Regions from separate parts of the Kitasatospora sp. NPDC096140 genome, predicted to be linked through region 3. Evidence: riboswitches for the same ligand, from Rfam matches in the RefSeq annotation. Region 3 holds a riboswitch; each other region holds the start of a gene.
The links. Region 3 has a riboswitch for cyclic di-AMP ahead of ABT048_RS33695 (M23 family metallopeptidase). Riboswitches for the same ligand answer to the same signal wherever they lie in the genome.
Positions count from the first base shown of each region.

Region 1: another riboswitch for cyclic di-AMP. It lies ahead of ABT048_RS27860 (transglycosylase family protein); the one in region 3 lies ahead of ABT048_RS33695 (M23 family metallopeptidase).
Region 2: another riboswitch for cyclic di-AMP. It lies ahead of ABT048_RS30635 (peptidoglycan DD-metalloendopeptidase family protein); the one in region 3 lies ahead of ABT048_RS33695 (M23 family metallopeptidase).
Region 4: another riboswitch for cyclic di-AMP. It lies ahead of ABT048_RS18895 (NlpC/P60 family protein); the one in region 3 lies ahead of ABT048_RS33695 (M23 family metallopeptidase).

Region 1 covers NZ_JBEOUW010000030.1:90,683-97,858, reverse strand. The annotation lists gene ABT048_RS27865 (sirohydrochlorin chelatase family protein) at 291-1,250, shown strand; cyclic di-AMP (ydaO/yuaA leader) riboswitch at 1,719-1,880, shown strand; gene ABT048_RS27860 (transglycosylase family protein) at 1,888-3,144, shown strand; gene ABT048_RS27855 (hypothetical protein) at 3,392-3,595, shown strand; gene ABT048_RS27850 (LacI family DNA-binding transcriptional regulator) at 3,708-4,727, opposite strand; gene ABT048_RS27845 (glycoside hydrolase family 13 protein) at 4,753-6,468, opposite strand; gene ABT048_RS27840 (sugar ABC transporter permease) at 6,534-7,176, opposite strand, start outside.
Region 2 covers NZ_JBEOUW010000036.1:76,210-83,385, reverse strand. The annotation lists gene ABT048_RS30650 (HelD family protein) at 1-1,033, opposite strand, end outside; gene purB (adenylosuccinate lyase) at 1,143-2,582, shown strand; gene ABT048_RS30640 (MFS transporter) at 2,622-4,160, opposite strand; cyclic di-AMP (ydaO/yuaA leader) riboswitch at 4,473-4,653, shown strand; gene ABT048_RS30635 (peptidoglycan DD-metalloendopeptidase family protein) at 4,656-5,639, shown strand; gene ABT048_RS30630 (DUF2470 domain-containing protein) at 5,932-6,651, opposite strand; gene ABT048_RS30625 (RidA family protein) at 6,778-7,176, opposite strand, start outside.
Region 3 covers NZ_JBEOUW010000045.1:23,059-30,234, forward strand. The annotation lists gene ABT048_RS33675 (class I SAM-dependent methyltransferase) at 1-169, opposite strand, end outside; gene ABT048_RS33680 (sensor domain-containing protein) at 293-1,033, opposite strand; gene ABT048_RS33685 (GNAT family N-acetyltransferase) at 1,148-1,759, opposite strand; gene ABT048_RS33690 (hypothetical protein) at 1,802-2,677, shown strand; gene ABT048_RS33695 (M23 family metallopeptidase) at 2,777-3,610, opposite strand; cyclic di-AMP (ydaO/yuaA leader) riboswitch at 3,623-3,781, opposite strand; gene ABT048_RS33700 (YiaA/YiaB family inner membrane protein) at 3,979-4,269, shown strand; gene ABT048_RS33705 (alpha/beta fold hydrolase) at 4,400-5,227, shown strand; gene ABT048_RS33710 (TetR/AcrR family transcriptional regulator) at 5,375-5,941, shown strand; gene ABT048_RS33715 (ATP-binding protein) at 6,357-7,176, shown strand, end outside.
Region 4 covers NZ_JBEOUW010000016.1:114,638-121,813, forward strand. The annotation lists gene ABT048_RS18880 (glycosyltransferase 87 family protein) at 1-1,277, shown strand, start outside; gene ABT048_RS18885 (hypothetical protein) at 1,299-2,321, opposite strand; gene ABT048_RS18890 (C40 family peptidase) at 2,501-3,547, opposite strand; gene ABT048_RS18895 (NlpC/P60 family protein) at 3,770-4,891, opposite strand; cyclic di-AMP (ydaO/yuaA leader) riboswitch at 4,902-5,055, opposite strand; gene ABT048_RS18900 (C40 family peptidase) at 5,392-6,429, opposite strand; gene ABT048_RS18905 (NYN domain-containing protein) at 6,630-7,176, opposite strand, start outside.

The DNA of each region.
Region 1 (7,176 bases), on a different contig from region 3:
CCCGCTTAATGTTGATCTTCGAATGCCGGGAGTCGCACCGCCGTGACCCTCCGTCAGGCGACCTCCGGGCTGTGAGACATCTCACGCGCCGCGACTGCAACGCCGCACCCCGTCCGGCACGTCCAGGCAATGAGCCGCGCCCGCACGGGGGTTGGGTGTGGAATGTCCGGATTGTAGGCAAACCGCCCGAACCCGATGCGGCGGACACACCGGGTTCGCACAGCGGCCGCGCGAAACCCGTACGGCAGCCGACTGCAGGCCGGACGGGCAGATGTCCTACGATCTCCGGCATGAGCACCGCAGCCATTCCGGGCGCGCCACTGCCCGTCCGCACTCCAGGCTCCCGTGCGCGGGGGCGCCATCGTCGTCCCGAGCGCCCCGAGATTCCGACCGGCGCGCCGGCCCTGGTGCTCGCCGTGCCCACGGCCGCCGGGCCCGAGTCCCGCTCGGTCGTCGAGGAGCTGCTCTCCATCGTCCGCAGCGAGCAGAACGGCGTCCAGGCCGCAGTCGGCTACCTCCCCGGCGACTCCGCCGAGGGTGAGGGCGGCGAGGACCGTACCGTCGCCGAACTCCTGGCCACGGCCGCCGAGGCCGGCCTGCCGATGCCCGTCCTGGTGCCGCTGGTGCCCGGTCCGCACGGCTTCCTGCCCGAACTCCACGCGCTCGCCGCCGAGTACGGCGCGCCCGTCACCGACGCGCTCGGCCCGCACCCGCTGCTCGCCGAGGCCGTCCACGTGCGACTCTCCGAGGCCGGGCTGGCCCGCGCCGACCGCGCCCGCCTCTTCGCCATCGCGACCGCCGCGGACGGCGTGGTCCTGACCACCGTCGGCGGCGAGGACGCCGCCGCCGCAGCCGGCATCACCGGCGTGCTGCTGGCCGCCCGCCTGGCCGTGCCGGTCGTGGCCGCCGCGCTCGACGTGCCCGGCTCGGTGGCCGCGGCCGTCGACCACCTCAAGGAGACCGGCTCCCAGCGCCCGGCGCTGGCCCCGCTGGTGATCGGGCCGGAGGCCGACTCCGAGCTGCTCGCCGCGGCCGCCGAGGAGACCGGCTGCCCGTCGGCGGCGCCGCTGGGCGCGTACCCGACCGTCGGCCAGCTGATCGCCTCGACCTACCTGGCCGCGCTGCCCGCACCGTCCGCGGAGGAGCTGGCGCGGGCCGAGGCGGAGGCGGCGGCCGCCGCCGAGGCCGAGGGGGTCGTGGAGGGCACCCGTGGCGCCCACGCGGCCGCCGAGGGGCCTGCCGGACAGTAGCGGACACCGCGCGCCCGTCGGCGCGCACACGGGGCCCGGAACGGTTTGCGTTCCGGGCCCTTCGCTTTGCCCGCTTTCCTGCTCTTGCGGCGTACGGGAGTTACCGGAGTTAAGCGAACAATGAATGGAATGTCCGTTCTGCTGCTGTTTGCCGGGGAATGGCGAGCGCACTCCGGGGCGCTCGAATCACGTCCGCTCCACTGGTTCGACCGGTGCGCCGTTTCGCGCTTCGACACACCGTCATGCCATTCCTGAGGCAAAGACAGTTGTGGGCATCCGCAATCGCATTGCCGAAAAACGATCATTTACGATCATGATTAGCCGCCAATTTGGCACTACCCACTAATCCGTGATGCGCGTCACAGCTATTTGCAGTTTGAACTTAAGTCTGCTTAACGTGCTCCCCGTTCGTGACCACACGGACCCAGTTCATCCGCGACGCCGAGTCCTGCCGTCGGATGTCCTGGCAGCGCGAAAACGCACCACGGCAGGAGCGGGGGACCCACAGGTAAGTCGCCCCGGACCGCTCCCAGGAACGGTTCAGGGCTAGGGGTGAAGCCGCGCTCACGCGCGGCCGGGCAACTCCGGCCCGAATCCGACAGCTCACCTCGCAGGCGTGGGAGAGGACCGCGTCTTCATGCTGCCCACCAACGGCACCCGTCTGTCCAGCCGCACCCGCCGCGTGATCGCCGCCATCGGCGTCGCGGGCGTCGGCCTCACCGTCCCGTGCCTCGTCTCCGGCACCGCCTCCGCCGCCTCTGTCGCGACCTGGGACAAGGTCGCCCAGTGCGAGAGCAGCGGCAACTGGAGCATCAACACCGGCAACGGCTTCTACGGCGGCCTCCAGTTCACCCAGAGCACCTGGTCCGCCTTCGGCGGCACCGCCTACGCCTCGCGCGCCGACCTGGCCACCAAGGACCAGCAGATCGCCGTCGCGGAGAAGGTCCTCGCCTCGCAGGGCCCCGGCGCCTGGCCCGTCTGCTCCGTCAAGGCCGGCCTGACCAAGGGCGGCACCCCCGCCGCCGTCGACACCTCGGCCGCTGCCGCCCCGGCCGCCCCGGCCGCTCCGGCTGCCAAGCCCGCCGCCCAGACCCAGACCCCGGCCCCGGCGGCCAAGCCCGCCAAGCCGGCCGCGCCCGCCCAGGACGCCGCCGACTCCGCCGCCGGCACCTGGGCCCAGAAGCGCCAGCAGGCCGCCCAGAGCGACGACTACACCGTGGTCGAGGGCGACTGGCTGTCCTCGATCGCGGACAAGCACAACGTCCAGGGCGGCTGGGAGCGGCTGTACGAGCTCAACCGCAGCACCCTGACCGACGGCCCGAACACCATCTACCCGGGCCAGCACCTGACCTTCGGTGACCACGGCCAGACCCAGCAGTCCGCCTCCTCGGACAAGTCCGGCTCGGACTTCACCTGGTTCAACCGCTCGCAGAAGTCCGGTCAGTCCGCGAACGGCGGTTCCGTGAACGCCAAGCCGGTCGCCCAGACCCAGACCCCGGCCGCCCAGGCCCCGGCGCAGGCCCCGGCCGCCAGCGGCAGCATGGCCGCCGCGGTCGCCTTCGCCGAGTCCAAGGTCGGCCAGGCGTACGTCTACGGCGGCACCGGCAACGGCGGCTGGGACTGCTCCGGCCTGACCCAGGCCGCCCTGCGCGCCGCGGGCATCTCCGTCCCGCGCGTCGCCGCCGACCAGGCCGCCGCCAGCACCCACGTCTCGCTGGACAGCCTGCAGCCGGGCGACCTGCTGTTCTGGTCCAACAACGGCAAGGACTCGGGCGTCTACCACGTCGCGATCTACGTCGGTGGCGGCAAGTACGTCGAGGCCGCCAACCCGAGCGCGGGTGTGCGCGAGCAGACCGTCGCCAACTGGGCCCCGGACTTCGCCGGCCGGGTCTGAGCACGGCGAGACGGCTGACGGCAGACAGCTGACAGCTGACAGCTGACAGATTTCAACATCTGTCAGCTGTCATCCGTCGTCCGCAGATCGCGGGCCGTCGGCCGTCGGCCGTCGCCAACCGAACACTGATCACCCGCCACCCCCGGGGAAGAGTCTGGTCGCTCCTCCCCGGGGGTCGCGGCGTATCCCCGTGGTGGAACCGGACCCGAACGGGCATGCTGCTGCTCTGCACCCGAGGAGGAGTCACATGGCCCAGGTCACCGTCACGCTCGACGCGAACCTCGCGATCGACGCGATGATGCTCTCCGGTACCACGAACCCGCAGGACGCCGTCGAACTGGTCCTGCGCGACTACCTGGCCCGCGGCCGCCGCACCGAGGCCCGCACCGGCGACCCGGCCGACGGCAACCGCCTCGCCCAGGACCGCACCGGCGACACCGAGCACGGCTGAGCGCAGTCGAGATCTGCCGAGCGCTGCCGAGCAGGGCCGCGCACAGGCACGCCGAAGGGCCCCGGAGAGCAACTGCCCTCCGGGGCCCTTCCCTCGGCCCTGCGGCCGGCGCTCAGCGCGCGCAGGCCCCGGTGGACCCGCGCATCACCAGCTCCGGCTGGAACATGAACTCGCCGCGCTGGACGGCGTTCCCGCCGACCTCCTCCAGCAGTGCGTCCACCGCCGCCGTGGCCATCGCCTCGACCGGCTGGCGGATCGTGGTCAACGGCGGCTCGGTGAAGGCGATCAGCGGCGAGTCGTCGAACCCGACCACCGACACGTCCTGCGGCACCGACAGGCCGCGCTGCCGCACCGCCCGGATCGCCCCGAGCGCCATCATGTCGCTCCCGCAGACGATCGCCGTGCAGCCCTTGTCGAGCAGCGCGCCGGCCGCCGCGTGTCCGCCCTCCACGCTGAACAGCGTGTGGTGGACGAGGTTCTCGGCCTCCTCCTGGGTGCGCCCGAGCACCTCCCGCATCGCCGCCGTGAAGCCTTCTATCTTGCGCAGCACGGGCACGTACCGGCGCTGCCCGACGGCCAGCCCGATCCGCTCGTGGCCGAGTTCGGCCAGGTGCTGGACGGCCATCCACATCGCGGCCCGGTCGTCCGGCGAGATGAACGGCGCGTCGATCTTCTCGCTGAAGCCGTTGATCAGCACGAACGGCACCCCGCGCCCGGCCAGTCGCGCGTAGCGGTCGTGGTCGGCCGTGGTGTCGGCGTGCAGTCCGGAGACGAAGACGATGCCCGCCACGCCCCGGTCGACCAGCATCTCCACCAGTTCGTCCTCGGTGGATCCGCCCGGTGTCTGGGTGCACAGCACCGGCGTGAAGCCGTGCCGGCTGAGCACCTGCTCGATCACCTGCGCCAGTGCCGGGAAGATCGGATTGCTCAACTCCGGTGTGATCAGCCCGATCAGCCCGGCGCTGCGCTGGCGCAGCCGGGTCGGACGCTCGTAGCCGAGCACGTCGAGCGCGGCCAACACCGTCTGCCGGGTGGCGGCGGAGACGTTCGCCTTGCCGTTGAGCACGCGGGAGACGGTGGCTTCGCTGACCCCCGCCTGTGCCGCGATGTCTGAGAGTCGCGCCGTAGTCACGGTCCCAGAGCCTATTGCAACCACGTCAGACCGCCCACCAGCCGGTGCTGTCCGGAGCGAGCACCGTCTCGCCGCCGTCCACCACGAGGTCGGCCGAGGCGAGCAGCAGGGTACCCGGGGCCGCGATCCGCACCGGCTCGCCGGTGGTGTTCACGGTGCACACGAAGGACCCGCGGCGGAAGGCGAGGGTGCCCTCGGGGCCGTCCAGCCACTCGACCTCCGTGCCGGCGCCGAGGTCGGCCGTCGCCCGGCGGAGGGCCAGGGCGCTGCGGTAGAGCTCCAGGGTGGAGGACGGGTCGCCGGTCTGCGCCTCGACGCTCAACTCCGCCCAGGCGGCGGGCTGCGGCAGCCAGGACGGCCCGCCGGCCACCGGGCCGAAGCCGTACGGGGCCTCGGTGCCGGACCACGGGATCGGGACGCGGCAGCCGTCGCGGTAGCCGTCCTGTCCGGCCTGGCGGAAGAACGACGGGTCCTGGCGCACCTCGTCGGGCAGGTCGGTGACGTCGGGCAGGCCGAGCTCCTCGCCCTGGTAGACGTACGCGGAGCCGGGCAGCGCGAGCATCAGCAGGGTGGCGGCACGGGCGCGGCGCAGACCGAGCTCGCGGTCGCCGGCGGTGCGGATCTGGGTGCCGAGGCCGGGCTCGTTGCCGAAGCGGGTGGCGTGCCGGGTGACGTCGTGGTTGGACAGCACCCAGGTGGTGGGGGCGTCGACCGGACGCATCGAGTCGAGCGAGAGGTCGATCACCTCGCGCAGCGCGGCGGCCTCCCAATCGGTGCCCAGGTACTGGAAGTTGAAGGCCTGGTGCAGCTCGTCGGGGCGGACGTAGTTGGCGGTGCGCTGGACGGTCGGGGTCCAGGCCTCGGCGACGCCGATCCGCTGGCCCGGGTACTCGTCGAGGATCTTGCGCCAGCTGCGGTAGATCTCGTGCACGCCGTCCTGGTCGAAGAACGGCATGACGTCGTTGCCGAGCAGCTTGAGCTGGTCGGAGCCGCCGAGGTCGGGCAGGCCGGGGGCCTTGACCAGGCCGTGGGCGACGTCGATGCGGAAGCCGTCCACGCCCATGTCGAGCCAGAACCGCAGGATCGAGCGGAACTCGTCGGCGACGGCGCGGTTCTCCCAGTTGAAGTCGGGCTGCTCGGGGGCGAACAGGTGCAGGTACCAGTCGCCGGGGGTGCCGTCCGGGTTCTCGGTGCGGGTCCAGGCCGGGCCGCCGAAGATGGACTCCCAGTCGTTGGGCGGCAGTTCGCCCTTCTCGCCCTTGCCGGGACGGAAGTGGTAGCGGTCGCGCAGCGGGGAGTCGGGGCCCTCGCGCAGGGCGCGCTGGAACCACTCGTGCTGGTCCGAGGAGTGGTTGGGGACCAGGTCGACGATGATCCGCAGCCCCAGCCCGTGGGCGTCCCGGATCAGGGCGTCGGCGTCCAGCAGGGTGCCGAACATCGGGTCCACCGCGCGGTAGTCGGCGACGTCGTAGCCGGCGTCCGCCTGCGGCGAGGCGTAGAACGGCGAGAGCCAGACGGCGTCCACGCCCAGGTCGCGCAGGTACGGCAGACGGCTGCGGATACCGGGCAGGTCGCCCATGCCGTCGCCGTTGGAGTCGGCGAAGCTGCGCGGGTACACCTGGTAGATGACCGCGTCCCGCCACCAGTCTCTGTGCACGCCGCCCGCCGCAGGAGCCGGGGTGGCCGCCTCGTGAGCGGTGTCGGCGACAGGCCGGGAGGTGTCGGCCAGGTTCTGGGTCATGGACGGTATCCCTTGGGGATCGGAGGAGCGGGGGGCCTTGCGCGCGAGGTGTGTCGCGGCAGGCGTCACGACTTGGAGGCACCGGCGGTCAGGCCGGTGACCAGGTGGCGCTGCACCAGGTAGAAGAAGGCCGCGGACGGGATCGCGATCAGCACGGCGGTGGCAGCCATCAGGTTCCACTGGGCGTCGTGCTCGCTGACGAAGGTCTGCAGGCCGACGGCCAGCGTGTACTTGTCCGAGCTGAGCATGAACGTCGAGGCGAACGGCACCTCGGCCCAGTAGGTGAGGAAGGAGTAGAAGGCGGCGACGGCCAGGCCCGGGCGGGCGAGCGGCAGCACCAGCCGCCAGAAGGTGCCGAACGGGGTGAGCCCGTCGACCCGGCCGGCCTCGTCGATCTCCACCGGGATGGTGTCGAAGTAGCCCTTCAGCAGCCAGGCGCAGTACGGCACGGTGGTGGTCGAGTAGACCAGGATCAGACCGGTGTAGCTGTCCAGCAGGCCGAGTTCGGAGAGCATCGTGTACATCGGCACGATGAGCACCGCGATCGGGAACATCTGGGTCACCAGCAGCGACCACATCAGCGGCTTGTGTCCGGGGAACTTCATCCGGGAGACGGCGTAGCCGGTGGTGGCGGCGAGCATGACGCCGAACACGGTGGTGATGCCGGAGACCAGCAGGGCGTTGCCGAACCAGGTGAAGAAGTCGGTG
Region 2 (7,176 bases), on a different contig from region 3:
GCACGCGCAGGCCGCGGGCGGCGTCCCGGGCCTGGGCGCAGGCCCGGGCGGAGACGGTCAGTCCCTCACCGAGGTCGAGGCCCTCGGCGGGCGCCGACTGGTGCGCCGCGAGGGCGCGGCGGAGGACCCCGGCCATCCAGGGGCCGCCCTTGGCGACCGCCGTGGCGGGGGCGTCGGTGCCGGCGGCGGTGACACCGGGGTAGAGCTCGCCGACGGTGCGCAGCACCACCTCGGTCTCGCCGAGGGCGGGCAGCACCTCGTCGATGTACCGCAGGAACCCGGGGTTGGGGCCGATCAGCAGGACGCCGCGGCGCTCCAGCGCGGCGCGGTGGGTGAACAGCAGGTAGGCGGCGCGGTGCAGGGCGGCGAGGGTCTTGCCGGTGCCGGGGCCGCCCTGCACGACCAGGGCGCCGCGCAGCGGGGAGCGGATCACCCGGTCCTGCTCGGCCTGGATGGTGGCGACGGCGCTGCCCATCCGGCCGGTGCGTTCCCGGTCGAGGGCGGCGAGCAGAGCGGCCTCGCCGACCAGGGCGCGGCGGCCGGAGTCGTCGAGCCCGGCGAGGTCGAGCGCCTCGTCGTCCAGACCGGTGAGGGTGCGGCCGCGGGTGTGCAGGTGGCGGCGGCGGACGACGGTGCCGGGGTCGGCGGGGGTCGCGGTGTAGAACGGGCGGGCGGCCGGGGTGCGCCAGTCGAGCAGCAGCGGTTCGTACGCGTCGTCGGTCAGGCCGGTGCGGCCGATGTAGCGGACGGTGCCGTCGCGCTCGTCGAGGCGGCCGAAGCAGAGCCCGCGTTCGACGGCGTCGAGCCGGGCGGCGTGGCGGGTGGCCTCGCGGGCGCGGACCTCGCGCTCCAACCGGGCCTGGTGGGTGCCGCCGGGTGCGGCTGCGTCGTGGGCCCCGGCGACGGTGCGGCGGGCGCGTTCGCGGACGGTGTCCAGCCGGTCGTAGAGCCGGGTGAGGCGGTGCTGTTCGGTGCGCAGGGCCTCGGCGAGGACACCGCTGGAGTCTCGGGCGGCCGGTGGAAGTCCGTTCATCGATGTGGTATCCTTGCGGCGAGAAGGTTTTTGTGCGTCACCTGAAGGGTGCTCAATTGACCCAGCCTACCCCATCCGCCGACGTCCGGCGTGACCTCGGCTGTTACTCTTGCGAAGCGTGAGCGCGAAGCCCCAGATCCCCAATGTCCTGGCCTCCCGGTACGCCTCGGCGACCCTGGCCCAGCTGTGGTCCCCCGAGCACAAGGTGGTCCTTGAGCGCCACCTGTGGCTGGCCGTCCTGAAGGCCCAGCAGGACCTCGGTGTCGAGGTGCCGGCGAACGCCGTCGCCGACTACGAGCGGGTGATCGACCAGGTCGACCTCGGCTCGATCGCCGCCCGTGAGCGGATCACCCGCCACGACGTGAAGGCCCGGATCGAGGAGTTCAGCGAGCTCGCCGGCCACGAGCAGATCCACAAGGGCATGACCTCGCGGGATCTGACCGAGAACGTCGAGCAGCTGCAGATCCGCCAGTCGCTGGAGCACGTGCGCGACCGCACGGTGGCCGTGCTGGTCCGCCTGGCCAAGCTGGCCGCCCAGCACTCCGAGCTGGTCATGGCCGGTCGCTCGCACAACGTGGCCGCGCAGGCCACCACCCTGGGCAAGCGTTTCGCGTCGATCACCGACGAGCTGCTGGTCGCCTTCCGCCGTCTGGAGGAGCTGATCGCCCGCTACCCGCTGCGCGGGATCAAGGGCCCGGTCGGCACCGCCCAGGACATGCTGGACCTGCTCGGCGGGGACACCGAGAAGCTCGCCGAGCTGGAGCGCCGGGTCGCCGGGCACCTCGGCTTCGACAACGTGCTGACCAGCGTCGGCCAGGTCTACCCGCGCTCGCTGGACTTCGAGGTGCTCACCGCCCTCGTCCAGCTGTCCGCCGCGCCGTCCAGCCTGGCCAAGACCATCCGCCTGATGGCCGGCCACGAGCTCGTCACGGAGGGCTTCAAGGAGGGCCAGGTCGGCTCCTCGGCGATGCCGCACAAGATGAACACCCGCTCCTGCGAGCGCGTCAACGGCCTGGCCGTCATCCTGCGCGGCTACGCCTCGATGACCGGCGAGCTGGCCGGCGACCAGTGGAACGAGGGCGACGTCTCCTGCTCGGTGGTGCGCCGGGTCGCGCTGCCGGACGCCTTCTTCGCCTTCGACGGCCTGCTGGAGACCTTCCTGACCGTTCTCGACGAGTTCGGCGCCTTCCCCGCCGTGATCGAGACCGAGCTGGACCGCTACCTGCCGTTCCTCGCCACCACCAAGGTGCTGATGGGCGCGGTGCGCGCCGGCGTCGGCCGGGAGACCGGGCACGAGGTCATCAAGGAGCACGCCGTCGCCTCGGCACTGGCGATGCGCGCGGGCGCCCGGGAGAACGAGCTGCTGGACCGCCTGGCCGCAGACGAGCGGATCCCGCTGGACCGGGCCGCGCTGGACGCGCTGCTGGCCGACAAGCTCTCCTTCACCGGTGCGGCCGGCGCCCAGGTCGCCGAGGTGGTCCGCCTGGTGGAGGCCGTCGCGGCCGCCTACCCGGAGGCCGCCAAGTACGCGCCGGGTGACATCCTCTGAGGTCGATGTCCCGTGACGTCCCGGTGAGGTGACGTCGCGTCAGCTCTCGGGCGTGGGCCCCGCCGCCGGACCGGTGGCGGGGCCCTCGCGCGTGTGGACGTGGCCCGGGTCGAAGGGCGGGGTGGTGGTGCCGCAGGGCCAGTCGCAGTTCGGCTCGGCGACCGGCTTCTCCTCGGGCGCCAGCACGTTGCCCCGGATGGTGGCGAAGGCGATCAGCCCGCCGGAGGCCAGCAGGCCCGCGCAGATCAGCATCGCCGTGTGGAAGGCGGAGTCGACCTCGGAGGGCACCTGGTAGGCGTTGCCGCTCAGCCCGGCCAGGGCCGGCAGGGCGGCCACCGCGAGCAGGCCGGCCGCGCGGGCGGCGGCGTTGTTGACCCCGCTGGCGATGCCCGCGTGCCGGACCTCGACGGCGGCCAGCACCGTCGCCGTCAGCGGCGCCACCAGCAGGGTCATCCCGCAGCCCATCACCGTGACGGCGGGCAGCACGTCCGTCCAGTACGACGAGTCGGAGCCGATGCGGAGCATCAGCAGCACCCCGGCGGCGCAGATCAGGGGGCCGACGGTGAGCGGGATCCGCGGGCCGATCCGCTTGCCGAGCCGGCCGGCGCGCGCCGACAGCAGCAGCATCAGGATGGTGATCGGCACCAGCGCGAAGCCCGAGACCAGCGGTGAGAACCCGGCGACGATCTGCAGCTGCACCACCAGCAGGAAGAACACGCCGCTGAAGGCCGCGTACACGCAGAGGGTCACCAGGTTCACGGCGGTGAACAGCCGGGAGGAGAAGAGGCCGAGCGGCAGCATCGGTTCGGGCGCGCGGCGCTCGACGGTGACGAAGGCGACGCCGAGCACCACGCCGATCACGCCGCTGACCCAGACCGCGGGGGACACGCCCTCGCCGGCCGCGGTCAGCGCGTAGGTGATCGCGCCGAGCGCGAGCGCGGCGAGCACCGCGCCCAGCACGTCGAAGCGGCCGGTGGCGCTCTCGTCCCGGCTCTCCGGTACGGACCGGGTGGTGACCGCGATGACGGCGGCCGCGAGCGGCAGGTTCAGCAGGAAGATCCAGCGCCAGCCGGGGCCGTCCACCAGCCAGCCGCCGAGGAAGGGGCCGACCGCGGCCGACACCCCGCCGAGGCCGGACCACAGGCCGACCGCCGCCGAGCGGTCGTCAGGGTGGAAGACGGCCTGGAGCATGGCGAGCGAGCCGGGCGTGAGCAGGGCCCCGCCGATGCCCTGGACGGCGCGGGCGGCGATCAGCACCTGGATGTTCGGCGCGGCGGCGCAGGCCGCGGAGGCGACGGCGAACCAGACCACGCCGATCAGGAAGACCCGGCGTCTGCCGTACCGGTCGCCGAGCGCGCCGCCGAGCAGGATCAGGCCCGCCAGGGTGAGCAGATAGGCGTTCAGCGTCCATTGCAGGGACGCCAGGGAGGCGCCCAGGTCGGCGCCGATGCGGGGCAGGGCGACGTTCACCACGGTGCCGTCGAGCATCGCCATGCTGGATCCGAGCACCGTTGCCAGGAGTACCCAGCGACCCTGCGCGGTGCCCAGGCGCAGGGGGCCTGCTTCGGAGGTGGCCACGGCCCGATCCTGGCCCTGTGGGGCGTACGTGACAAGGCTCACCGGTGGGTGTGTTGGAGGCTGTCGGTGCGTGAGCGGACGACTGCGCAGCGCCGTCGTCGTCGGCGCAGGGTCGTGGATCAGTGGCACGGGGTGAATGGATTGTGTACACACGGTGCCGCGGATCATTCGGAGGGTGACCGGATCCCCGGGGGTCGTTGCGGATTCAAGAGATCGACATTGCTTCACCCGAACGGATGGGTTTTAGTTCAGCGACCGCCCGGCCAGCCCGGACGGATCCACCGGGTGGAACGCCGAGTCCTGCCGCTGCCCGGGTGGTTCGAACTGAACTCTGTACGGCAGGAGCGGGGGACCCACAGGTAAGTCGCCGGACCGGAGTTCGCGCCTCAGGGCGCGGGCGTCCAGGGCCGGCTTGGGGTGAAGCCGCGCATGCGGCCGGGCAACTCCAGCCCGAACCCGACAGCTCACCTCGCAGGCGTCGGAGAGGAAACTTCCATGCCTGCTCAGGCTCGTCGTATCGCCCTGCCCCGCGCCGCCCGCATCGGCATCGCCACCGCCGTCACCGGCGCCTCCTTCGCCCTCCCGCTCGTGACCGCGATCAGCGCCCAGGCCCACACCGCCCCGGCCGCCCCGGTCGCGCAGGCCGCCCCCGCCGCTGCCGCTGCTGTCGCCCCCGCCGCCGACGCCAAGCCGGCCGCGCAGGCCGCTCCGGCCGCCGCGCACGAGAGCTACCGCGTCGTCAGCGGTGACACCCTGTCCAAGATCGCCGACGTCAAGAACGTCGAGGGCGGCTGGCACGCGCTGTACGAGCAGAACCGCTCGGTCGTCGGCGCCAACCCGAACCTGATCTTCCCGGGCCAGCAGCTCACCATCGCCGGCCACGCCGCCGCGCCGTCCGCCGACGCCGCCCCGGCGAAGCCGGCCGCTCCGGCCAAGCCCGCCACGCCGGCCAAGCCGCAGGTCAAGGTCCAGGCCAAGACCGAGGCCGCGAAGCCGGCCGCCCCGGTGCAGACCCAGGTTCAGACCGCCGCTCCGGCCCCGGCCGTGACCGCCGCTCCGGTCGCCGCCACCGCCGGCTACGTCGCGCCGCTGGCCAACCCGGTCCTGGGCGAGGCCTACGGTGTCGCCGGCTCGATGTGGGCCTCCGGCCACCACACCGGCCAGGACTTCGTCTGCTCCACCGGTACCCCGCTGCGCGCCGTCGCCAACGGTGTCGTGGTCAAGGCCGGCAACGGCGGCGCCTACGGCAACGAGGTCGAGATCAAGCTCGCCGACGGCAAGTACGCGCAGTACGCGCACCTCTCGTCGATCGGCGTGAAGATCGGTCAGACCGTCACCGTCGGCCAGCAGCTCGGCCTCTCCGGCGCCACCGGCAACGTGACCGGCCCGCACCTGCACTTCGAGATCCGCACCACCCCGGAGTACGGCTCGGACATCAACCCGGTCACCTACCTGCGCGCGCACGGCGTCGCGCTCTGACCCTTCCGGGGTTTCAGGAACCACCGCTGCTGCGGAGCGAATCGATCCTCCGGGATGGTCATGTCGGGTGACCGCTCGACCGGGTGATCGCCGCACAGTGGACATGGGCGCGGGACACGCCCAGGCCGGCCCGGCTCGCGGGACACACCTCCCTCGCGAGCCGGGCCGGCCGCTGCCATTTCCGGGGCCGGTACGGCACGGGGGTTCGCTCCGGGGGCGGTCGGTGCGGCCGGACGGTGGGTCAACCCGGTCGGACGGTCCGCCTGCTGAACGCGCTGAAGGGGATCGGGAGTCAGCCGCGGTGGGCGGGCTGGCCGTACCGGGCGGCGGTCAGCAGGTCGTGCATCCGGTGGCCGAAGTCCTCGACGTCGCGGGCCGGTTCGGGGAAGACCAGGCGGACGTCGCGGTGCCCGTCGGGGTGGTCCAGGCGCAGCACCAGGCCGTGGCGGTCCAGGGCGAGCGGGCGGACGTCCGGGTTCCGGGCGAGCAGCACCGGGTCGAGCAGGCGGGTGAGGACGTCGAGCGCGTCGGCGTGGTCGTCGGCGAAGTGGGTGAGCATCGCGGCCTCGTGGCGGGCCATCGGGTCGGGGGTGGCGTGGGCGAGGTCGGCGGCGGTGACCGCGCCGGTGCCGTACGGGGTGGCGAGGACGGCGTGGGCGACGTCCACGCGCAGGTGGACGCTGAGGCCGTCGTCGGCGAGGTGGGCCAGCCGGAGCCGGCCGGCCAGGGTGAGGCGGGCGCGGACGCGGTCGCGGACGGCGACGGGGGAGACGTCGGTGACGTCGAGGACGACGGCGAGGCCGTCGGTGGCCCGGGCCGCGGCCGCGGTGAGCGGGGCGTCCAGTGGGGCGCGCAGTCGCAGGCGGGAGCCGTGGACGGAGACCGGGGTGTCCAGGTCGTGGTGCTCGCCCTGTGCGCGGACGGCGAGCGAGGAGGTCGTGCCGAGCAGGCTCAGGATCCGTTCGGCGGTGGTGGGCTCGGGGACCTCGGTGTCGCCGGTGGGCAGGCTCATGGACGGACCTCCAGTTGGTTAGGTGAGCCTAACCTAATGTTGCTGTCCGGGTGTGGCAAGCGCGCAGGGCCCGGACGCGCGGGAGGCGTCCGGGCCCTGCGGTGGGTGCGGTCGGGGGCGGGAGCGTCAGACGACGACGGCCTGGGCGTCGATCTCCACCAGCATCGGCTCCTGCGGGAGCTCGACGAAGACGGTGGTGCGGCAGGGCTTCACCCCGCCGGGCTTGACGTTCTCCTCGATGAACTCGGCGTAGACCTCGTTCATCAGCGGGAAGTCGGCGCGCTTGGTGAGGTAGACGCGGAACATCACCACGTCCTCGATCGTCGCGCCGCCGGCCTCGACGACGGCCTTGACGTTCTCCAGGGTGCGCCGGGTCTGCGCCTTCACGTCGCCGTGGTGGAGGTACTCGCCGGTCGCCGGGTCCTGCGGGCCCTGGCCGGAGACCTGCAGGATCGGACCCTTGCGGACGCCCTGGGAGAACGTCCAGGCCGGGGCGGGGGCGCCGTCGGTGCGGATCTCGACCTT
Region 3 (7,176 bases):
GCAGCGGCCCGGGCAGCGCGGCGAGCCGGGCCCGGGTGAGGCCGAACAGCGCGCAGTACTCGTCCAGCGGACGGGAGGTGACCAGGACGTCCCGGGGTTCGGAGGGAGCCCGTTCGAGGGGGAACCGCTCCTCGGGGAACCGTTCGGTGGGAAAGCCTTCGGCGGCCACCCGGCCATCCGAACACGCGTCGGCCCCGCCCGCACCCGGAGGGCGGACGGGGCCGGACGGAGCGGAACGGGGCCTGACAGCCGGGGCCCGACGGGCCCCACAAGCCCGACGGCCGGTACCGGCTCAGCGGCCGAGCAGACCCTGGGCGGCGGCCCGGTTGACGTTGGTCAGACCGCGGACCAGCTGCGCGGTGAGGAACACCAGCACCACCCCGACCAGCGAGACCGCGGCGATCTGCCACACCCCCTCGATGTAGTAGACGTGCCGCACGTGGTGGCTGTCGGTGTAGTCGAACACCTGGTACCCGCGCCAGTCGGTGAAGGTCGGGAAGACCCAGTGGTAGACGGGGTAGAGCGCCATCGCCCAGCCGACCAGCAGGAACACCAGCGTCATGGTGAAGCTGAAGATCGCCCAGGGGAACATCACCACCTGGTGCAGCGCGGCCTTCCAGCCCGCCGGGTCCGCCAGCCGCGCGGTGACCGCCCCCCAGCTGCCCGGGCGGACCCGCCGCGCCGGCTTCGGGCCGGGGACGTCCAGGGCCAGCATGCCGCGCACCCGGGCCCGCTCCAGCCGGCCGAAGCCCCGGCCGGCGACGGTCAGGGCGGCCAGGACGGGCAGGCCGAGGGCGGTGACGAAGGTGCCGAGACCGAGGCAGAACAGGGTGATCGCGACGGCGAACCCGGCGATCGCCACCGGCAGGCCGGTGAGCACGTACCCGATCTCGCGGTAGTAGTGCGCGGAGAACGGCGCCGCCAGGAAGGCCGGCGGCTGTTCCGTCCGGTGGGCCCGGTCGGGACGCGGGTCGGCGTCGTACCCGCCCAGGACGTCGAACTCGTGGTCCAGTGTGCTTCGGCTGCTGCTCATCTCCCGGCCCCCGGCCCTTCGTTGTGACGGTCGTTCGCGTTCCCTGACGTCGTCCAGTCTGGTCGAACGGCCGGGGCCCGGGGCATCCGGAGGCCTGGCGGATCGGAGGTGGGGTTAACCCCCCTCCCCTTCGGGCCGCCGCTCGGCCGGACGGCGGTCGGCCGGGCCCGGCCACGCGTCGGCGAGCAGCACGTAGTGGTCCGGGCCGGACCGCTCGCCGTCCGGGAGCCGGTCCTGCCGCGCCCGCTCCTCCGGCCGGAACCCGAGCCCGGTGAGCACCGTGGCGGCGGCCGCGTTGGCCGCCTCGGCCCGGGCCGTCAACCGGTGCAGGCCCAGGACGCCGAAGCCGAGGTCGCAGAGCAGGGCGGTGACCTCGCGCCCGTGGCCGCTCCCCTGGAACTCGCGGCCGAGGACGCAGCCGAGGTCGGCGGCGCCGTGTTCCCCGAGGGTGAGCGAGGCCTGGCCGATCGGGGTCGCGTCCCGCGGGTCCTCGGCGTCGGCGAGCCTGGTGACGGCGAGCCGGTAGGTGTCCCGCTGCTCGGCCATCGCCTCCTCCAGGTAGAGCTCGATCTGGTCGGCGCAGGTCTCGCGGTCGTGCGGCTCGAACGGCAGGTGCCGGGTGACCTCCGGGTCGCCGAACAGCGCGTGCAGGGCGTCCACGTCGCCGTCGGTGTGGTGGTACTCGCGGATGGCCAGCCGGGGGCCGGTGAGTCGTACGGGGACCATGGCTGCCGACCCTACCCGCCCCCGGCGGCTACCGTTCGGACTATGAACGACGAAGACCTGCGGCTCGCCCCGCGCACCAGGGCCGCCGACCTGCTCGCCTGGGCGGCCGAGCAGGGCCGCACGCCGGTGGCCGAGGGGCCGCTGCACGCGGTGCTGGCGCTGCTGGAGCTGGGCGAGAGCAGGATGCACGACGGCTGGCCCGAACTGACCTCCGACGCGGTGGAGCACCTGCTGTACGAGCGCCTCCACCTGTACGTCCAACCCGCGCCCGAGGAGGACCCGCTCGCGTACGGCGAGGCGGTCCGGCTGCTGATCGACCACCAGCGGGCGGCCCGGCGGCTCAACGCCAAGCGCCAGGAGCGGCTGCACGCCGAGGCCGAGTGGCAGGGCGAGGTCGCGGCCGGGCTGCTGCGCCGCGCCGACCTGGTGACCTGGCCCCGGCTGTACGCGCTGCTGCTGCACGCGCACGGGGTGGACGTCGCGGACGGGGCGGCGGTGCGGGACTGGCTGACCGGCTTCGCCGGGCTGGCGGAGGAGGAGCGGCTGGCCGCGTACGAGGCGCTGGTGCCCACCGGCTGGCTGGACGAGCCGGACGAGCAGGGCTGGGGACCGGGACGGGTGCTGTCGGTCGGCATGGCCACGGACGGCGCCCGGCGGCTGCTGGAGCAGGGCCTGATGCGGCGCAGCTACCGCAACCTGGCCGAGCTGACCGCGCTCGGGCGCCCGATGCCGGACGAACTGGCCGGGGACTTCGGGCACTTCGAGGACGCGGCGGTCGACGCGGCGCTCGACCTGTTCGGGGAGTGGACGGTGCCCGGGCTGCCGCGGCTGCTGGTGGCGGAGTTCCCGGAGCTGGCGCCGGAGCCGGGCCAGGAGGAGATCGACGCCTACCTGGCGCAGCTGCCCGCCGAGGAGTAGCCGCCGTGGCACCCGGAAGCCCCCGGCCGCGTGCGGCCGGGGGCTTCCGGGTGACTGTTGCGGGCTTCCGGGAGGCCGCTACGGGCCTCCGGGTGTCCGTTACGGGTTGAGGCCGTGCTGCTGGAGCCAGGGCTCCGGGTCGACCGGGGCGCCGCCGCCGGGGCGGACCTCCAGGTGCAGGTGCGGGCCGGTGACGTTGCCGGTCGCGCCGACCTTGCCGATCTGCTGGCCGGAGGTGACCTTGCCGGAGCCCGCGATGATCGAGGAGAGGTGGCAGTACCAGATCTCGGTGCCGTCGGGCAGGGTCTCGACGATCCGGTAGCCGTAGGAGCCGGACCAGCCGGCCGAGGTGATGGTGCCCTGGCCGAGCGCGTAGACCGGGGTGCCGGTGTCGGCGGCGAAGTCCAGGCCGGTGTGCAGGTTGGCCCAGTAGCGGGCGCTCTGGCCGTAGTGGGCGGAGAGCCGGTAGTCCTTCACCGGGAGGGTGAGGGCGGCGGCCCGCTTGGCCTCCGCCTCCTCGGCGGCGCGCTTGGCCTCGGCCTCCTTGGCGGCGGCCTTGGCCTCGGCCTCCTGCGCGGCCTGCACGCGGGCGGTCTCCTCGGCGGCGGTGCGCTGGCTGTCGGCCTGCTGCTGGATGCGGGCGGCGAGCGCGAGGCCGGGGTCGGCGGAGAGGGCGACCGGCGTCTCGTCCGGGGCCTCGACGGCGGGTGCGGCGGCCGGGGTGGCCGAGGCGAAGCCGGTGGCGCCCAGGGTGGCGGCGACGGCGGTGACGCCGAGCAGCGGGGAGGTGCCGCGGACCTGGCGCGGCATCCGGTGCCGGTTGGTCTCGGCCTCCGGGCCGAGGGCCTCGGGGCCGTCCGCACCGGGGTGGTCGAGGAGCTGGGTACCGGCTGCGGGGCCGGCCGGGTGTGCCGGAGTGTGCGTCGACGCCACGGAGGCGCGCTCCTTTCCTTCCTTCGCGCCTACCGGGTTAGCTGACGGGTTCGGAGCAGGAAGGTCTCCTACGGCCGGGCCGGGGCCCCGCCGATTCACCCCAAGGAACGTGGTTCCCCGGCTCCCTGACCTGCCCGGAGGCCGGCCGGCGGGATTAGGCGACGGCGCACGGTGCCGTCTGGGTACGGCGTTGACAACCGCGCTGCGTTATCAAACGTTAATCCTAGGACGCTCTGATTCCAAGCCATCCGTCCGGGACGGCCGTGGAGCGAGTGATAGGACGTCAACGAACGCCCCTTCGACACGAGCACCCCATCTGAGTACTCCTACTCATGTGCGGCCCGGTCGGGCGGCCGCATCCTGACGCCATGAGCGCACCGATGCAGAACCGCACGACGGCCGCCTACTACATCCAGGCCATCCTCTCCTTCGCCCTGTCGGGCACGGCCCTCGCCGTCGGGATCGCCTACCTGCCGGTCGGCGGGTGGACCCGGGCGTTCCTCGGGATCGGCCTCCTCTACACCGTCAGCTCCGCGTTCACCCTGGCGAAGGTGGTCCGGGACCGGCAGGAGACGAACGAGATCGTCAGCCGGGTCGACCAGGCCCGGCTGGAGAAGCTGCTCAGCGAGCACGACCCGTTCAAGGTCGAGGGGGTCTGAGGCGGGCCGCCCGACACCCCCTCCCCCCTCCGCCGCGGTCGAGCACTTGACGGCTAAGGCTATTAGCCTTAGCTTTATGGCTATCGGCAGCACCGCCGATGCCCGCAGCGGAGGACCGAGGAGGCCCACCATGAACGCCACCATCACCCCGGACACCCAGTACCTGACCCTCCCCGGCGGGCGGATCGCCTTCGACGACACCCGGCAGGGCGACGGCACCCCCGTCGTCCTGCTGCCCGGCATGCTCGACAGCCGCGCCGCGTACCGGCACCTCCGCCCGCTGCTCGTCGCCGCCGGCCACCGGGTCGTCACCATGGACCTGCGCGGCTTCGGCGAGTCGTCCATCGCCTGGGACGACTACGGCCCCGCCGCCATCGCCGACGACGTCCTCGCCCTGCTCGACCACCTCGGCATCGAGCGCGCCGTCCTCGCCGGGAACTCCTACACCGGCGCGACGGTCGTCAAGGTCGCCGGGGACGCGCCGGAGCGGGTCGCCGGGATCGTCCTGATCGACGCCTTCGTCGAGAACCCGCGGCCCGGCGCCCTGATGCGCGGCGTGCTCGGCCTGATGGGCGCGGCGCTCGTCCACTGGCCCGCCTTCTGGGGCTTCTACCTGCGCCGGATGGCCTTCCCCGGCGCCAAGCCCGCCGACTTCGACGCCTACGTGAACGGGCTGGTCGCCGCGCTGCGCACCCCGGGCCGCAAGACCGCCACCCGCGGGTACGTCACCGGGAACTCCTCGCCGGTCGGCTGGACGGCCGCCGTGCGGTGCCCGGCGCTGGTGGTCATGGGCAGCAAGGACCCCGACTTCCCGAGGCCGGAGCTCGTCGCCGACCGGCAGGTCGCGGCACTGGGCGCGCGGAAGGCGATGATCGAAGGGTCCGGGCACTACCCGATGGCCGACGACCCGCAGGCCACCGCGGACGCCCTGCTGCCCTTCCTCGCCGAACTCGCCTGACCGCCCGACCGCCGGTCCACCCGGCCCACCCGGCCCACCCGGCCCACCCGGCCCGCCACCGGCCCACCACCGGCCGGCCACCGGGCCGACCACGGCGGGACCACCGCCCGACCGCCGCCGACTCCCGCACGAGAGAAGCCCGAAACCATGCCCCGCATAGGACTGACCCCCGACCAGGTCGTCGACCACGCCATCGCCCTCCTGGACGAACAGGGCACCGAAGCCCTCACCCTCGCCGCGGTCGCCGCCCGGGCCGGCGTCGCCACCCCTTCGCTGTACAAGCACGTCAGCGGTGGCCTCGCCGAACTGCGGCGGCTGATCGCCGTCCGGGTCACCGGGGAACTGGCCGACTGCCTCGCCGCCGCCGCGGTCGGCCGCAGCGGGGACGACGCCGTCGCCGCCGTCCTGCGCGCCTACCACGCGTACGCCACCGAGCACCCGCACCGCTACAACGCCCTCCCCCAGGCCCCGCAGCCCGACGACGACCTCGCCGAAGCGGCCGCGCGACTCGTCGGCGTGATCATCGCCGTCCTGCGGGAGTACGGGCTCGACGGCTCCGAGGCGATCCACGCCGCCCGGACCGTCCGCTCCCTGGCCCACGGCTTCGCCTCCCTCAGCACCGCCGGTGCCTTCCGGCTCGCCGAGGACCTCACCACCACCCAGGACCGCCTCATCGCCACCCTCACCACCGGCCTCCGCGCCTGGCCCGCCTGACGAGCCGCCCACGCACCCGGCGGACCGGCGGACACGGGGCGTCGAGCCGGCCGACCCCCCGCGCCGCCCCGACGGAGGACGGGTGGACGCCGAGAGAAAAACGCCGGGGGAAACGCCGGGGGAAACGTCGGAGGGAGGCGCCGAGGGAAGACGCCGCCGGCCCCGCGGATCCGCTTTCGCGACACCCTGCACACAGGCCCCACACATCCCAGGGCGCGAACCGGCCATCGGGTGGGTTCGGGACGGGTGGCGGCCGACCCGGCGGAGCCGCCCCGAGGGCTTGCCCCAGAGGGCGATCGGGGACGAACGAGTCCGGAATGCGGGCGGATTGACTTGATTTTGACGAGATCCGGTCACTTGGCGAGATCCGTTCACACCTTCGTAGGATCATCACCCTAGAATTCGCCGCGTGACGATGACTCAGTGGTCAGTAACGGCAACCGGCGTGCTCGCCGTCCTCGCCCTCGTGGCCGCCGCGCGCTACCACGCCGTGTCCGTCACCCAGCGCGGCCGCGCCGACCGGCTGCAGCACGAACTCGCCCGGCTCCAGGAACAGCTCACCGCCGAACTCTCCCGCCGGGGCGTGGACCTGGCCGCCGTCCAGCACGAGCAGGAACTCACCGCCTCCACCCAGCGCGCCTTCCTCAGCGTGGCCCGCCGGATCCTGGTGATGGCCCACGACCAGCAGGCGCTGCTGGACGAGATGGAACGCACCCACGACGACCCGGCACTGCTGGAGGGCCTCCTCAAGGCCGACCACGCGGCCGCCCAACAGGCCCGGCTGGCCCAGACCCTGGCCGTGCTGTGCGGCGCCCGGGCCGGCCGGCACTGGCCGGAGCCGGTCACCCTGGAGGACGTCGTCCGCGGCGCCCAGTCGCGCATCCTGCCGTTCCAGCGGGTGGTGGTCCGCAGCCGGATCGAGACCGCGGTGGTCGGCGCCGCGGCCGAGGCGCTGATCCACGCGATCGCCGAGCTGCTGGACAACGCCACCCGCTACTCCCCGCCCAGCACCCAGGTGTTCGTCACCCTGATGCCGGTGCACAACGGCGCCGTCATCGAGATCGACGACGGCGGCGTCGGCATGCCCGAGCAGGCCGTCGCCAAGGCCGCCGCCGCGCTCGCCGGCGGCAGCACCCTGGAGGTCTCCCGCCTCGGCGAGGTCCCGCAGCTGGGCCTGGCCGCGGTCGGCCGGCTCGCCGAGCAGTACGGCTTCCGGGTCACCCTCAGCTCGGCGC
Region 4 (7,176 bases), on a different contig from region 3:
CCACCCGCACCCTGCTGGTGCTGCTGATCACCGGCGTGCTGAAGTCGCCGGGCGGCGACGTCACCGCCGACGTGTGGATGATCTACCACGCCTGGTACGGCGTGCTGCAGACCGGCACCTTCCCGTTCGACGACGTGACCTGGCAGTACCCGCCGGGCGCCGCCCTGGTGATCCTGCTGCCGGGTCTGCTGCCCTGGTCGTACCTGGTCTCGTTCTGGGTGATCTGCGGGATCGCCGACGCCGCCGCGGCCGCGCTGCTGATCCGCACCGGCCTGCGCCGCGGCCGGGCGCTGACCGGCGCCTGGATGTGGGTGGTGGGCGTCCCGCTGCTCGGCCCGATGATCTACAACCGCTTCGACATGATCGTCACCGCGGTCGCCCTGGCCGGCCTGCTGGCGCTGATCCGTCGCCCGGCGGTCGGCGGGCTGCTGCTGGGCCTGGGCGGCATCGTGAAGGTCTGGCCGCTGCTCGGCCTGATCGGCACCCCCTCCGGCCGCCGGACCCGCCGCTCCTGGACGCTGGCGGGGGCCACCGCCGTCTCCATCGGCTTCCTGCTCGCGGCCGGCATGAACGGCGCCTTCGACTTCCTGGCCTTCCAGAAGGACCGCGGCATCGAGGTCGAGTCGGTCGGCGCGCTGCCGCTGCACTTCGCCCGGATCGCCGGGGGCTGGGACGGCCGGGTCACCATGAACTACGGCTCCCCCGAGATGCTCGGGCCGTGGGTCGGCGTGATCAGCAAGGTCATGATGGCCGGCACCGTGCTGGGCTTCCTCTGGCTGCTGCTGTGGCGCTTCACCTCCAAGCGCCGCAACGCGGCCACCATGTACGACGCGGCGCTGTGCGCACTGCTGGTCTTCGTGGTGACCAGCCGGGTGATCAGCCCGCAGTACCTGGTCTGGCTGGTCGGCGTCGCGGCGGTCTGCCTGACGGTGCGCGGCACCAGCCAGCGGCCGGTGGCGCTGCTGATCCTGCTCGCCTGCCCGCTCACGCTGGTCGAGTTCCCGACGATGTTCACCCAGATCCTGGCCAGCGACCCGGGCGCCATCACGGTGCTGGCGCTGCGCAACCTGCTGCTGCTGGCCGCCACCGTGCTCTCCTGCGTCCGGCTCTGGCGCTCCACCCGGGGCGAGGCGCCGCTGCCCGCGACCGTGGTGCTGGACCGCGAGCCGGCCGCGCTGCCGGCCGCCGGGTACCCGGTGCGCCCGGGCATCGCGTACGAGCAGGACCTGCTGGACGGCATCGACCACCTGGGCACGCCGGCCGAGCCGCGGCGCTGACGCTGCTGCGGCCCGCCGGCCTCAGTCCTTCAGCGCCGCCACCTCGTCCAGCCAGAGCCGGGTGAAGTCGGCCAGGCCCACGCCCAGTTCGGCGCGCATCAGCCGGTCCGTACGGTGCTCGCGGTCCTCGCCCTGCCCGTCGTCCGCGCCGACCGCCCGGTAGAAGGCGACCAGCCGCTGCGGCCCGTTGCGGCGGGCGATCAGCTCGCAGGCGAGCCAGGACTGCTCGTAGGCCTGGGCGATGCCGGTGGCGCCGGCGGCGAAGTCCCGGTCGGCGGGCAGTTCGGCGGGCAGCCTCCCGGCGGCGACGTCCCGGGCCAGTTCGGGGGCGATCTGCTGCGGGCTGCGGCCGCTGTCGCGGTAGGCGGTCCAGTCGGCGACGCCCTCGGAGAGCCACATCGGGGTCCAGGCCCGGGTGTCGGCCCTGGTCGCGACATGGGTGGCCTCGTGCGTGACGACCACCTGGCGGCCGAAGCCGCTGAGCCGGCCGTACGCCTCGGGGTTGACCAGCACCCGGTCCGCCGGGGTGTTCCGGGGTGCGCCGGGGGCGGCCACGGTGACCGCCGCCATGTCCGCCCAGCCCGCCGGGTCGCCCTCCAGCAGCCGGGCGAACTGCTCCTCGGTGGCGGGCAGTTCGAGCAGCAGCCGGCCGGGCCAGGCGTCGCCCCAGACCTCCTCGACGGCGGGCACCGCGCGGTCGCCCACCACGACCAGCCCGGCCGGGTCGGGGCCGTCGGCCGAAGCGAGCACCAGGCTGTGCGTGCCCGGCGCCGGCCGGACGGCGCCGAAGTCCCAGAGCGCCGGCGGCCCGTCGGCGCTCTCCTCGCGTTCGACCCGCCAGCCGTCCGCGGCCGCGGCCAGTTCGATCCGGCGCGGGTACACCACGGGGTGGTCGTCGTACCCGGCGATCCGCACCGCCAGGTCGGCCGCGGCGGTCAGCCGGTCGGGCCCGCCGCCCGCGGCGAGCACCAGGTTGCGGTACGCCGCCTCGGCCACCGGCAGCCCCGACCGGGCCTCCAGCGTGCGCGCCCGCTCCGCCAGCACCGCCGCCACCGCGGCGCGCCGGTCGGCGACCGCCCCGACCGGTGCCGCCGCCGGGGCGAGTGGCGGCAGCGACAGCTGGGCCAGCCCGCCGACCGCGAGCAGCAGCGCACCCCGCCGGGACAGCGCGCGGCGGGGTACGTGCGCCGGATCGGGTCCGGCGGGGTGCGAAGGGGACGCGCTCAGAGCCGGACCACCCCCGAGACCGGCATGGCGTTGACGCTCTCGTAGCGGACCTTGGCGCCCGGGTAGGGGGCGTGCACGATCACACCGCCGCCGGCGTACATGCCGACGTGGTGCATGTCCCGGTAGAAGATCACCAGGTCTCCCGGTCGCGCCTCGGAAAGGTCGATCCGCCGGCCGGCGTACGCCTGGGCCTGCGAGGTGCGCGGCAGGGTCACTCCGGCCTGCCGCCAGCTGTAGTACATCAGACCGGAGCAGTCGAACGCGCGGGGCCCGGTGGCTCCGTAGACGTACGGCGAGCCGATCATGCGCACCGCGGCGGCCAGCGCGGCCGCCCCGCGCTCGGAGGCGGGCGGGGCGGTGCCGAGGTCCAGCCGGTCGGTGCCGCGGGTGGCGCGCTGCTCGGCGTCCCGGGCGTCCTGGGCGGTCATCCTGGCCCGCTCGGCGGCGTCGAGGCCGTTGAGCAGCTTCTGCGCCCTGGCCAGCCGCTGCTGGATCTGCTGCTTGCCGTCGGCGAGCGAGCGGCGGGCCTGGTCGAGCTCGGCGAGCTTTCCGGTGGCCTCCGTCCGCCGCTGGTCGAGCCGCCGCTGGCGGGTGACCAGCTCGTGCAGCGTCTCCTGCTGCCGCTGCGACGCCTGCCCCATGGTGCGGGCGCGGGCGAGGTAGCCCTCCGGGTCGGGGGACAGCATCAGCTGGGCGGTCTGGGTCATCCCGCCGCCGCGGTACTCGGCCCCGGCGACGGTCGCCAGGTCGCCGCGCAGCTCGTTGAGCTGGTCCTGGGCGACGGCGATCTCGCCCTGCAGGATCGTGGTCTCTCCCTGGAGCCGGCGCTGGGCCTCCTGTGCGGCGTTGTACTGCTCGGACGCCTGCTCGGCCTCGTCGTAGAGCTGCTCGACCTGCGCCTGGACGTCCTTGCGGTCGGCCGGGTCCGGGCTGCCGGGGGCGGCGTGGGCGCCGCCGCCGGTCGCCACGCCCAGCGCGGTGGTGGCGGCCGCCGTCAGCACCAGTGCACGGGCGAGCAGTTGGGAACGGCGGTGCACAAGCACGGCAGCGGCTCCAATCCTGCGGCGCGGCCCCGCGGCCGCCCGTGGCGGGCGGCCGTCGAGCGGGAGTCCGGTGGCAGACGTTAGCGAGTCCGGGCAAGCGAGTCCAAACCCCTACGGACCCGAATATTTGACCCTCAATCGGACATCAGCCCGAGCAGCCGCCAACGCCGCAGGCCCGGCCTTCCGTGGTGGAAGACCGGGCCTGCGAGGAGCCGAACGGGGTCAGACCCGCACGATGCCGCTCAGCGGCATGTTGGTGACGGCCTCGTAGCGGACCGACGCACCCGGCTTGGGGGCGTGCAGCACCTGGCCGTTGCCGGCGTAGATGCCGACGTGGTGGGCGTCCCCGTAGAAGATCAGCAGGTCGCCGGGCTGGGCCTGGGACAGGTCGGTGCCGATCCGGGTGCCGGCGTGGGCCTGCTCCTGCGAGGTGCGCGGCAGCGACACGCCGACCTGGTTGAACGCCCAGACCATCAGGCCGGAGCAGTCGAAGGAGCTCGGGCCGGTGGCGCCCCACACGTACGGGCTGCCGACCTTGGAGGCGGCGGCGGAGAGCGCGGCGGCACCGCGCGAGCTGCCCGGGGCCGGGAGCTTGCCGGCCGGCGTGGACGACGGCGTGGAGAGGTCGGTGCGGCTGTTGTCGCGCGAGGCGCGGTCGGCGTTCTGCTGCGCCTTCGCGGCGGCGTCGGCCTGGGCCTTGGCGTCGGCGGCGGCCTTCTCCTCGGCCGCGCGCAGCGCCTGGCGCTCCTGCTCGGTCAGGGTGTTGAGCAGGTCCTGGGCGGCCTTCAGCTTGGCCTGGACCTCGTCCTTGGAGGCCTTCAGCTGCTGGGTGGTCGACTCCAGCTCGGCGAGCTTGCCCTGGGCCTCGGTGCGGTCCTGGTCGAGCTTGCGCTGCTGCTCCTGGAGCTGCTTCAGCTGGTTCTTCTGGGTGTCACCGGCCTGGTTCAGCGCACCGGCCTGGTTGAGGAAGTTGTCCGGGCTGGACGAGAACATCAGCTGGACGGTCGGGGATATGCCGCCGTTGCGGTACTGCTCCCCGGCGATCTCGGCGAGTCCGCCCTGCAGCTCGGTCACCTGGGCCTGCTGACGGGCCACCTGGTCCTGCAGGCCGGAGACCTGCTTCTCCAGGGTCTGCTGCTTCTCCTGGGCGGCGTTGTACTGCTCGGTCGCCACCTCGGCCTGCTCGTTGAGCTGGTCGACCTGCTCCTTGACCTGGTCCTTGGTCGGCTGCGGGTCGGCGTGGGCGCCGGACTGCGCGGAGAGGGCGACGGCAGCGGCGGCGACACCGGTCAGGATCGAGACCCGGGCGCGACTTGCTGGCTTGGGACGACGATGGGACGCCACGAAGGCGGGCTCCTTCTTCCTACGTCCGCCTACCGGGTGAGCTGACGGGTTCGGGCCGGAAGCATGCCCTACGACGCCTCACGGCCGTTCCAGCGGCCGACCTGGCGCCGATTCACCCCGGAGGAACGTGGTTCCCCGGCTCCGCTCCGCAGCGCCCCCGACCACTGGGCTCCCCTGTCGGGCAGTCGCTTCGACCTGCCCCGCTGCCTCGCGAACTCGGCGGTAACCACCGCCGCCACCCTGGCTGGGTGATCGACAGTGCGGTGGTTCGAGGCACGACCCTAGTAACTGAACCGTGATCGGTTCAAATCCTTGTCAGAAAAAAGACGGAAGATTACCCAAGTTCTTTTGTGAAAATGACCGATGGTGATCACGACCGTACGCAAGGCTGATCAGGTCTCACCCGCCGCTCGCGAAACGGTCGAAAACCCGAACGCCACCCCGTCGGAGGTGGCGCGGATCACAGGGGCCCGGAAGGGCCCCCGGAGGGTGTCGGGCCGTCAGACCCGGCGGATGGTGTTGATCGGCATCGCGTCGGCCTTCATCACCTTCACCACGTCACCGGTGTGCGGCGCGTGGACCACCATGCCGTTGCCGATGTACATCCCGACGTGGTGCATGTCGCCGCCGTAGATGACCAGGTCGCCGGGCTGGGCCGCGGCCAGTCCGGGCACCGCGGTGCCGTAGTGGCCCTGCTCCTGCGAGGTGCGCGGCAGCGAGACGCCGGCCTGGCCGTACGCCCAGAGCATCAGGCCGGAGCAGTCGAAGGTGCTCGGACCGGTGGCGCCCCACACGTACGGCGAGCCCTGCTTGCTCATCGCCTTGGCGACGGCCACCGCGGCGTACCCGCTGGCCGGCGGCAGGTTGCTCAGGTCGACCCGGTCGCTGCCGCGCGAGGCCCGGTCGTCCTGCGCCTGCTGGGCCTTCAGCGCGGTGCGCTCGGCGGCGCTGAGCGAGTTCAGCAGGTCCTGGGCGGCCTGCAGCTTGGTGTTGACGTCCGCCTTGGCCTGGTTCAGGTCCTTGGTGGTGCTGTCCAGCGAGGCCAGCACGGCGGCCGCCTCGGTCTTCTCCTGGTCCAGCCGGCGCTGCTCGTCCAGCAGCGACTTGAGCGCCTCGGCCTGGGTGGCGCTGGCCTGCTGGACCGTCGAGGCCTTCTCCAGGTAGCCCGACGGGTCGGAGGAGAGCATCAGCTGGACGGACGGGTCGATGCCGCCGCTGCGGTACTGGTCGCCGGCCACCTCGGCCAGGCCGCCCTGCAGCTGGGTCATCTGCTCCTGGCCGCGGGCCACCTGGTCCTGCAGCTGGTCGGCCTGCTTGCGCAGCTGGTCGGCCCGCTCCTTGGCGCCGTTGTACTTCTCGGCCGCCTGCTCCTGCTCCTCCTGGAGCTGGTCGATCTGCGCCTTGACGTCCGTTTTGTTCGGCTGCGGCGCGGCGTGCGCGGCCACCTGGGCGGAGAGGGCGACCGCGGTCGCAGCGGCAGCGGTGAGCACGGAGATCCGCGCGCGGCTCGGCTGCTTGGGACGGCGGTGGGAGGCCAAGGGACCGGCTCCTTCTTCCAACGGACTCACCCGATCGGATGAGGAACCGGAAAATAGGTTTGACGCCAGACCCTAGTGCGGATCTATCCGCTTTGCCACTCCCCCGAAGGCGTGAACCCCGTTCACCACACCGGCTTCACCGCACCCGCACACGGTCGTGGACGCGGCGCTGACCAGGTGTCATCCTAGCGGGCCGACGCTCAGGGCCGCGCCAGCCGGTTCAGCAGCAGCACCGACGCCACCGGGCGCGCGCCCGCCTTCCGCACGCCCTCCGCAACCTCCCGGTCGGCGGAAACCACGACCACCGGACGGCCCTGCGGCTCGGCCCGCACCAGACGGCGGATCAGCTCGTCCGCGGTCTCCCCGGTCCGGCTGAACCGCACCCGGACCCCGCGCGGCGGCGCCATGATCACCGGAACGTCCAGGTCCTGGCCGTCGAACACACAGGTGACCTCCGCCTGGGTGCGCTGGGCCAGCATCGCCAGCCCGCCCAGCAGCCGGATCCGCTGCTGCTCCAGCGGCAGCGTCGGATAACCGGTCTTGGTCACGTTGTAGCCGTCCACCACCAGGTGCACCTGCGGGATCGCCAGCAGCTGGTCCAGCAGCGCCGGGTCGTCCTCGGCCAGCCCGCGCCGCGCCACGTCGTGCGGCGAGGCCGCGCCCGGCACCACCGCCTCCACCAGGTCCGCCGGGCGGATCTGGGCGACCGGCAGCGCCAGCTCCCGCTGCAGACCCTGGGCCGACTGC